Regions from separate parts of the Devosia sp. P1_H9 genome, predicted to be linked through region 1. Evidence: predicted binding sites of a transcription regulator. Region 1 holds the regulator's gene; the other holds the start of a gene.
What was found. The regulator LexA, encoded in region 1, represses DNA repair genes until DNA is damaged. The targets are predictions, from matches to a motif close to TGTTCNNNNTGTGTTCNG.
Positions count from the first base shown of each region.

Region 2: uvrA (excinuclease ABC subunit UvrA) is a predicted target of LexA. The motif match lies at 3,531-3,548, and genes of this name have one in related genera.

Region 1 covers NZ_JBFUCQ010000002.1:21,466-26,428, reverse strand. The annotation lists gene AC1DYL_RS03150 (response regulator) at 1-406, shown strand, start outside; gene AC1DYL_RS03145 (sensor histidine kinase) at 406-1,776, shown strand; gene AC1DYL_RS03140 (hypothetical protein) at 1,832-2,380, opposite strand; gene lexA (transcriptional repressor LexA) at 2,683-3,405, shown strand; gene AC1DYL_RS03130 (2-dehydro-3-deoxygalactonokinase) at 3,678-4,583, shown strand; gene AC1DYL_RS03125 (2-dehydro-3-deoxy-6-phosphogalactonate aldolase) at 4,590-4,963, shown strand, end outside.
Region 2 covers NZ_JBFUCQ010000002.1:330,346-335,308, forward strand. The annotation lists gene AC1DYL_RS04850 (sensor domain-containing diguanylate cyclase) at 107-1,996, shown strand; gene AC1DYL_RS04855 (class I SAM-dependent methyltransferase) at 2,053-2,829, shown strand; gene AC1DYL_RS04860 (single-stranded DNA-binding protein) at 2,919-3,416, opposite strand; gene uvrA (excinuclease ABC subunit UvrA) at 3,816-4,963, shown strand, end outside.

The DNA of each region.
Region 1 (4,963 bases):
CGGCCTCGACCTCGGTGCCGACGATTACATGACCAAGCCGTTCGAAGTGTCGGAACTGGAAGCGCGCATCCGCGTGCTGCTGCGCCGGCAGGCCGGGCTGCACAACTCGAGCATCGCCTTCGGCAACATCGAACTCGACACCTTGTCGCGCACCCTCTCGGCGTTTGGGCAGACCCTCGACATGCCGGCCCGCGAACTCAGCGTGCTTGAGACCCTGCTGCGCAGGGCCGGCAAGGTGGTCGCCAAGCAATCGATCATTGAATCGCTGGCCGCCTTCGACGATGACCTCAGCGAGAACGCCGTGGAACAGTACATCTCGCGCCTGCGCCGCCGCCTCGCTCCCTATGCGCTCACCGTGCGGGTCGCCCGCGGCCTCGGCTATTACCTCGATCGGATCGCCGACTGATGGTGCGCCCCTACTCGCTGCGCCGGCGCCTGCTGCTGTGGCTGATGATCGCGTTGCTGGCTGTCGCCGCGCTCGCGGTGGTCGATACCTGGCGCGAGGCCAAGGACACCGCAACCTCGCTCTCGGACCGCGTCCTCGCCGGCTCTGTCCTCGCCATCGCCGAGCGGGTGATCGTCACCGAGGATGGCGCGCTCGAGGTCGACGTGCCCTATGTCGCCCTGGAGATGCTGACTTCGGCGGCGCAGGACCGGGTCTTCTACCGCGTCGACGGTCCGGAGGGCTTCATCACGGGCTATCAGACCCTGCCGACCTCTGATGCAGCGACGGCCGACATCGCCTATTCGGACGCCAGCTTCCGCGGTGAGCCGATCCGCGTGGCCGTGCTGCGACGCGCAGCATCCTCCGGCGTCAGCGCCATCCCGTTCACGGTCACTGTCGCCGAGACCACCATCGCCCGCACGCAGTTGACCCAGACCCTGCTCCTCCGCTCTGCCATTCGCCTTGCGCTGCTCATCCTCGCCGCCGCGGTGATCCTCTGGCTGGCCGTCGGTTTCTCGCTCGCCCCACTCTATCGCCTCCGCGACGCCATCTCGCGGCGGGCCCTCGATGACCTCAGCCCCATCGAACAGGAGGTTCCCCGCGAGGTGCAGGGCCTGGTCGACACGATCAACTCGTTCATGACGCGGCTGTCGTCAGCTCTCGATGCCCTGCGCCATTTCACCGGCAATGCCAGCCATCAGCTCCGCACGCCGCTCACCATCATCCGCACTCAGTTGGCGCTGGCGCTCCGCGCCGATAGCCCTGCCGCGGCACGGGAGGCGGCCCGCACCGCCGATGCCGCGGTGGTGCACGCCGAGCGCGTCCTCGCGCAACTGCTGCTCCTCGCCAGGATCGACGAGGCTGCGTCCGATCGGCTGCAGTTCCAGGTTGTCGATCTGTTCGAGCTCGCCCGGGAGCGCACAGGCGACTATGTCGTCCGGGCCCATGCCGCCGACATCGATCTTGGCCTCGAGGGCGAAGGACCGGCGCTGGTCCGCGGCGACCCGATGCTGCTCGGTGAACTGCTGAGCAACCTCATCGAGAACGCCATCGCCTACGCCGGACCTGGTTCTGAAGCGACGGTTGGCGTCGCCACAGGGGACCGCGTGGTGGTGCTGCAGGTGGCCGACACCGGCAAGGGCGTCGCCGCCGAGCAGCTGGCGGCAGTGCGCAAGCGCTTCAGCCGCGGCAACAGCGACAAGCCCGGAGCCGGCCTTGGGCTGCCCATAGTCGAAGAGATCGCGGGTCTGCTCGGTGGCGAACTGACGGTTGCATCGCAGCCTGGCAAAGGCTTCAGCGTGCAGCTTACCCTACCGGCCGAGCCGCAATAGTCCGGCCGTGGCGCGCGCCGACCAATGCGCCGGCACGCGCCAGTCAATCCCGTCGTCAGTGCACGGGGATCATCAGGTGGGCATAGGGAGTGTTTGGCCACATCACATAGGGCTGGGTGTGGTCGGGATGTTCTTCCTTGGGATAGCCGGCCAGCATCTCGTCTGCGACGTTGAAGATCATGACGTGCGGCCCATCGACCATCCAGTCGTGACCTGCAGGCGGCGCGGTCGCGAACGGATCCACGTTGTCGGGCGCCGACTCGCCCTGCAGCATGTAGCCGAAACCGACCACGCCCTCGGGTGGGTCCTTCTTCTCGCTATATGCCGTCAACCACGCCATGCCTCCGGCATCGACGCATATTGGATCATTGGTGGGCGAAGCCAGGTTGTCCGGCATGCAGGTAAAGCCGTTCGTTCCCTCCTTGAGCGTCTTCATCTGCATCTGAGCATCGAAGTTCACGACCGTGGCATTCTGGCCCACCGCCACCGGCGCTGCCGACAGCGCGTTGGCGACCAATTCCGCATCGGTCATTTCGGCCGCCACGGTGGGGCTGAGCAAGATCCCCAGGATCATTGCGGATATGGCATAACGGCTTGACTTCATAGACATGTTTTCCTCCTCAGAAACAGTCCAGTTCACTGGCCCGTGGAAACGAGCACAGCTCCAGCTGAGAAGGTTGGGGTGTGCGGGTTCGACACGCCAATCTCTCGACGGTATGCCCTGGTGGACAGCAGGTCAACGAAACGCAAGGCCTCGACGTCGAGAGGATTTCGCGGCCACGCGTCCTCTCTTTCGGCGCGTCAGGAGCGCCATCGTAACGCAATATTCATCGTCCGATTGCAGAACATAACTGGAACACGTATAACACGTTCAGTCTTTGTTCCGATTCTGCTCACGGGGCCGCCATGCTGACGCGCAAGCAACACGAACTTCTGATGTTCATCCACGAGCGGATGAAAGAATCCGGCATCCCACCCTCGTTCGACGAGATGAAGGATGCGCTCGATCTTCGCAGCAAGTCGGGCATTCACCGGCTGATCACTGCGCTCGAGGAGCGCGGCTTCATCCGGCGCCTGCCCAACCGGGCCCGGGCGCTCGAGGTGATCAAACTGCCGGACTCGATGAATCCATCGCTCGGCGGCCGCAAGGCGCGCTTCGAGCCGAGCGTCATCGAGGGTAATCTTGGCCGGGTCGCGACCCCGCCGGCACGCCCCGCGGCTCAGGTGGCCAACGCCGACGCCTACCGCGCGGTCACCGTCCCGGTGATGGGCCGGATCGCCGCCGGCACTCCGATCGAGGCCATCCAGACCCACAGCCATTCCATCATGGTGCCGCCCGAGATGCTCGGTGCGGGTGAACATTATGCCCTGGAAGTGCGCGGCGATTCGATGATCGATGCCGGGATTTTCGATGGCGACACCGTGCTCATCAAGAAACAGGACGCCGCTTCGACCGGTGAGATCGTCGTCGCCCTCGTAGATGACGAGGAGGCGACGCTGAAGCGGCTGCGCCGTCGCGGCAACTCGGTAGCGCTCGAGGCCGCCAACCCAGCCTACGAAACCCGCATCTTCCCGCCCGACCGGGTGAAGGTGCAGGGCCGCCTGGTTGGCCTGCTCCGCAAGTACTGAACTCCTGACCTGCCGCCAATCGGGTCTTCGGGCCGGCTGCCTCAGCCGGCCCTTTTTCTTATGAATCCGGACGCTGCGGACAACAATTGCACTAGGGCTGGGCTGGCAAAGACGTTACGTTCCGCGCCGCTGGCAGCAAGTGGCGCATCGGATCTGAGGCGCCGCCTGCGAGCGGCTTTCGCGATCATACCAGGAGAGTGGACCACCTTCCCGATTGCGATGTAGCGGCATGGCTTGATGCGCGGCAAACTGGCGGCGCAAGGGAGAGGGTTTTGGCAGGACAGGTCGAATGGGTCGCCGTCGATTGGGGCACCTCCAATCTGCGGGCATGGGGAATAGATTCCGCCGGTGAGATCGCCTTCTCCCGCTCATCGCCGGACGGCATGGGCCGTCTCAGTCGCGAGCAATACCCCGATGTGCTGACCTCACTGCTCAACGGCGTCGCCGATGACGTCGAGGACGTACTGATCTGCGGCATGGCGGGCGCGCGGCAGGGCTGGATCGAGGCCCCCTATCTCGACGCCCCCGCCGAACTCGGTCGCATCGCTGCCGGCGCCGTTGCGCCCGACATGCCCGGCCCGCACAACCCGCGCATCCTGCCTGGCGTCTGCCTCCGCGATCTGGGTGCGGAGGACGTGATGCGCGGCGAGGAAACCCAATTGCTTGGGCTCTCGGCACTGATCCCCAACTTCTCCGGCCTCGCGGTTATGCCGGGCACCCACAGCAAGTGGGCGCTGCTTTCCGGCACCAAGCTGGAGCGCTTCTCCAGCGCTATGACCGGCGAGATCTTCGAGCTGCTGCGCACCCACTCGGTGCTGCGCCATTCGCTCGGTGGTGAGCTCGAGGGCGAAGATCGTGATGTCGGCTTCGCTGCCGGTCTCGACCAGGGGCTCGAGCGCCCCCAGCGCTTGACCGCGACGCTGTTCAAGGTCCGCGCCGGCTCCCTGCTGTCGGGCCGCAGCCCGGCATGGTGTGCCGGTTTCCTCTCGGGCCTGTTGATCGGCGCCGAGATCGGGGGCCAGCGCGACTGGATCGGCGAGGCGGAGATTCCGCTGGTGGGCAGTGTCGGCCTTTGCGGGTTGTACCAGATGGGCTTTGAACGGCTCGGCGCCCGGACCCGCATCGTCGATGCGACCGACGCCACCCTCGCCGGACTCAAGGCAGCAAGACAGGCATAGAAGTTCATGGACCACCGCCACATCATCGCGATCCTTCGCGGCATCACGCCTCCCGAAACCCTCGAAGTTTGCGACGCCCTCGTGCTCGCCGGCATCACCATGATCGAGGTCCCACTCAATTCGCCCGAAGCGCTGCGCTCGATCGAAGACGCCGCCAAGGCCTTCGACGGTCGCGCCCTGGTCGGTGCGGGCACGGTGCTGAACCGCGCCGATGTCGACGCGGTCGCCGATGCGGGCGGCCGGTTCGTTGTGTCGCCGGACACCAACCCGGCAGTTATCGGCGCCACAATCGAGCGCGGCATGACCTCGTACCCGGGTGTGTTCTCGCCCACCGACGCGTTCACCGCTATCCGCTCCGGCGCCACAGGCCTCAAGTTTTT
Region 2 (4,963 bases), 310 kb from region 1:
GTTTTGGTGAACGGATGAGGGACGATGCTAAGTTCCCGCTTCTGCCGATGTTAACGAGAGCATGCGACACAGTCCGGGACAGAATCCGTTCCGGAAGCCTCGCCTCATGGTCCGTCCGGCCCCGAAATCGCTGACTCTGCGCGCGGCGCTCTACGTGCTCGCCATTTGCGCGGCGATCGTCGCGCTCGAGGGCTGGCGCGAGTGGGTGGCCTATAATGCAGCGCTGCAGAAGGCCGAGCTCGAGACGCGCAATCTCGCCCGCTCGATGCGCCAGCATGCCGAGGACACCTACGAGATCGCCGACCAGGCGGTGTCCCTGGTGACCTTCGAGATCGAGACCGCCGGCACCGACCCCGAGGGGGTGAAGGAGACCGAGGCCTTCATGCTGCGCACCATGGAGAGCGCGCAGCGGCTGCACGGCATCTATGTCTACGACGCCGACGGCAACTGGATCGTCACCACCTCGGCCAACATGCCGCCGGGCGATAACCAGAGCACCTACAGCTATTTCCGCGACCACATGAACTCGCCGAGCGACGCGCCGTCCTTCGGCGCGCCGATCCACACTGGCGACAACGCGCTGATCACCACCGTCAGTCGTCGCTTCGACAAACCGGATGGCAGCTTTGGCGGCGTGGTCGTCGCCGCCATCGATTCCCGCTATTTCGCGGACGTCTATGACGGCATCGATGTCGGCGCCATGGGCACCATCAGCCTCTATGACAATGACGGCCTGCTGCTCAGCCGCAAGCCCTACCGCCCCGAACTGATCGGCGCGGACCTCGGCGAAGGCGACCTGTTCGATGCACGCCGACCCGCCAATGCCTCCGGCGCCTATCACTACGACTCCGCCATCGACGGCCACCGCCGGATCGGCGGCTACGATCGCGGCTCGCGCTATCCGGTGGTCGCGGTGGTCGCGGTTTCGCACGCCGAAGCTCTGGCCGGCTGGTGGACCGGCGCCCTGCAGCGCAGCGCCATCACCCTCGGTATGGTGCTCGCCGCCGCGTTGCTAGGCCTCCGCCTCACTGACCAGATCCGCCGCCGGCAGAGCAGCGAGACCGTGTTGGAGCAGAAGGAAGCGGAATTCCGCCTGCTCGCCGAAAGCGCCAGCGACCTGGTGGAGCGCTTCGACAGCGATGGCACGCGCACCTACATCTCCCCTGCCCTCGAGCGGCTGACCGGCTACCGGCCGGCGGAGATGCTGGGCAAGAACGCCTTCGAGGTGGTGAACCCTCTCGACCGGCCCGCGGTGGAGGCCGCTGCCGAGCGGTTGCGCAAAGGGCTCTCCGAACAGGAGACGGTGGCCTTCCGGGTGCAGCACCGGGATGGCCGCGAGATCTGGCTGGAGACTTCGTTGCGGATCGCGGCCGAACGCTCCGAGCGCGTATCGGTGGTCGGTGTCACCCGCGATATCAGCGAACGCAAGCGCCTCGAGCTGAAGCTCGAAAGCCTCGCCATGCGCGACGGGCTCACCGGCATCGCCAACCGGCGCGCCTTCGATACTGCGCTTACCCGTGAAGTGGCCCGCGCCAGCCGCCTCGCTTCACCGCTGTCTCTGCTGATGATCGATGCCGACCGGTTCAAGCGGTTCAACGACGACCACGGCCACCTCGCGGGCGACGCCTGCCTGAAGGCGATTGCCGCGGTGGTTGCCATGGCCGCCCGACGTCCCAGCGATCTGGCGGCCCGCTATGGCGGCGAGGAGCTGGCCCTTCTTCTCCCCGACACCGACGTCGACGCTGCGCGCACGATCGCCACCGAGCTCTGCCGGCAGGTGCAATCGCTGGCTATCCCGCACGAGCGCAACCTGCCCTGGCGCGTCGCCACCATCAGCATCGGCGTCGCCACGATCGACCCGCGCGATGAGGACGCGGTCCACGACGGCTCCTGGCTGATCAGTACCGCCGACCTCGCCCTCTATGACGCCAAATCCCAGGGGCGCAACCAGAGCGTCGCCGCGCCGAGACGGGTGAGATCACGGCTGGCCGGCTAAGCGTCGTCGATCTGGCACCATCGCTTGTTATGCTGTCGACTGGTTGGAGGCAGCCGATGAACGATCGTCCTGGGGCATCATTCGAGGAATGCGAGGTCGTCGACCTCTACCCCTATCGCCCGCCCTACCCTGAAGCGGTGTTCGAGAAGCTGCACCAGCTGGCGCCTCGGCATGACGCGATGCTGGATATCGGCTGCGGTCCGGGCAAGGTGTCCCGCCCACTGACCCGGTGCTTCGCCGATGTGGTTGCCGTCGACCCCTCGCGGCACATGATCGCACTCGGACATACCCTCCCCGGCGGCCGGGCGCCGAACCTTCACTGGGTGCGAGGCCTCGCCGAAGAAGCGCCGCTCGACGGCCGGCGCTTCGACCTCACCGTTGCCGCCGCCAGCATCCACTGGATGGATCACGACCGGCTGTTCCCCAGGCTCCTGCTGCACGCGGCTCGTGGCCACGTCTTTGCAGCGATCTCTGGCGATGACGCCTTCGAACCCCCCTGGGATGCCGAATGGAAGCGTTTCCTCGGCAAATGGGTGCCAGAAGTGACCGGCCGGCCGTTCGAACCGCGGTGGCTGGATGCGATTGCAGGCAATTTTGGCGGTCACGTCGATGTCGCCGGCCGGCAGCACTTCGCCGCGCCGTTCAGCCAGAGCGTCGAGGATTTCATCAAGTGCCAGCACTCGCGCGACACCTGGGCCTACTCGAAGCTCGGCGATCGGACAGCGGCGTTCGACGCCGAACTCGCTGAGCTTCTCGCTCCCTACGCCGCAGCGGGCCAGCTGACCTACACGGTCAGGACCCTGGTGATCTGGGGCAGCATCGTGCCGAGATAGTCCCGGAACTTCCCACAAAACAAAACGGGCCGCCTGGGCGACCCGTTTCAACCTCACGTCCGATGCTACGCCTGTAGTCCGGCGCCGCCTCAGAACGGGATGTCGTCGTCCATGCCGCCGGACTCAAACGCCGGAGCCGAGCTCGGGCGGCGCTCCTGGCGGGCCGGCGGGCCACCGAACGACGAGGACTCGCGCGGGCTGGAGAAGCCGCCGGCGCTGTCGCCGCCGCCTTCGCCGCGGCCGTCGAGCATCGTCAGGGTCGAGTTGAAGCCCTGCAGCACGATTTCAGTCGAGTACTTGTCCTGGCCGGATTGGTCCTGCCACTTGCGGGTCTGCAACTGGCCCTCGATGTACACCTTGGCGCCCTTCTTCAGGTACTGCTCGGCGACCCGCACCAGGCCTTCCGAGAAGATCACCACGCGGTGCCACTCGGTACGCTCCTTGCGCTCGCCGGAATTCTTGTCGCGCCACTGTTCGGAGGTCGCGACGCTCAGGTTCACCACCTTGCCGCCCGACGGCAGGTTCCGCACTTCCGGGTCGTTGCCGAGGTTACCGACGAGGATGACCTTGTTCACGCTGCCAGCCATGGCACTTTCCTTTCAACTTTCCCGGATACGCGCCCGGGAGAAACTCCGGCGCGTATCCTACCGCTATCGTCCGGACGGCGCGCGCGACATTCGCCGCTCGCCCACAGTTTCGTCCGTTCTCTTTATGTTCTATCCGCCGGCCGGTTTGTCAAGCGTGCGGCGAACAGATTCCGTCAGCAGCGGTCTTGACCGACTCTGCTTTGTTCCGCTTATGTTCACATCACGTTTGAGCGGGATGTCGAACGGTCGTGGTGACAGGAACCGTTGCGGCGTGGTTAAGTTGCAAGTCGGGCGCCGGATACCCAGATGTGCGGCCTAGCCCCTCTTTTTTGAAACCCTGACACGATTTGGCACAAAGCGGCACTATGTTCGCTCGCCCTCGTCAAGTGGAAGTCTTTGATGGCCGATAGACCTAATCCGAACCGCGATCTCGTCATCAGGGGCGCCAAGGAGCACAACCTCAAGAACATCGACTTGAGGCTGCCCCGCGATAGCCTCATCGTGATGACCGGGCTCTCGGGCTCAGGTAAGTCGTCGCTCGCCTTCGACACCATCTACGCCGAGGGCCAGCGCCGCTACGTGGAGTCGCTTTCCGCCTACGCGCGCCAGTTCCTCGAAATGATGCAGAAGCCGGACGTCGAGCAGATCGACGGCCTGTCTCCAGCCATCTCGATCGAGCAGAAGACGACCAGCAGAAATCCACGGTCTACCGTTGGAACTGTCACGGAGATCTACGACTATCTGCGCCTGCTCTTTGCGCGCGTTGGCATCCCCTATTCGCCGGTCACCGGCCTCCCTATCCAGAGCCAGACCGTCAGCCAGATGGTCGATATCGTCATGGCGCAGCCGCCGGAAACGCGGCTTTACCTGCTGGCGCCGATCGCCCGTGGCCGCAAGGGCGAGTATAAGCGCGAGCTCAACGATCTGATGCGCAAGGGTTTTCAGCGCGTGAAGATCGATGGCGAGTTCCACGACATCGAGGACGCGCCCAACCTCGACAAGAAGATCAAGCATGACGTGGAAGTCGTTGTAGACAGACTCGTTGTCGGCCCCGACATCGCTACCCGCCTCGCTGAGAGCTTCGAGACCGCCCTGAAGCTCGCCGACGGTATCGCCTTCGCCGAGTTCGCCGACGAACTTGGCGAGAACGGCGCCCCGAAGCGGCTGATCTTCTCGGAAAAGTTCGCCGATCCGATCTCGGGCTTCACCATTCCCGAGATCGAGCCGCGGCTGTTCTCGTTCAACAATCCGTTCGGCGCCTGCCCGGTCTGCGACGGTCTGGGCACCGAGCAGAAGATCGACCCGAACATGATCGTCCCCGATGTCAGCCTTTCGCTGCGCGACGGGGCCATCCTGCCATGGTCTAAGACATCAGCGCCCTATTACCTGCAGACGCTGCAGGCCGTGGCCAAGCACTATGGCGCCTCGACCGGCACCGCGTGGGAAGAGCTGCCCTTCGAAGTGCAGCACGCGATCCTCTTCGGCACCGGCTCGACGCCGATCAACTTCGTCTATGACGACGGCCTCCGCACCTACAAGAGCACGAA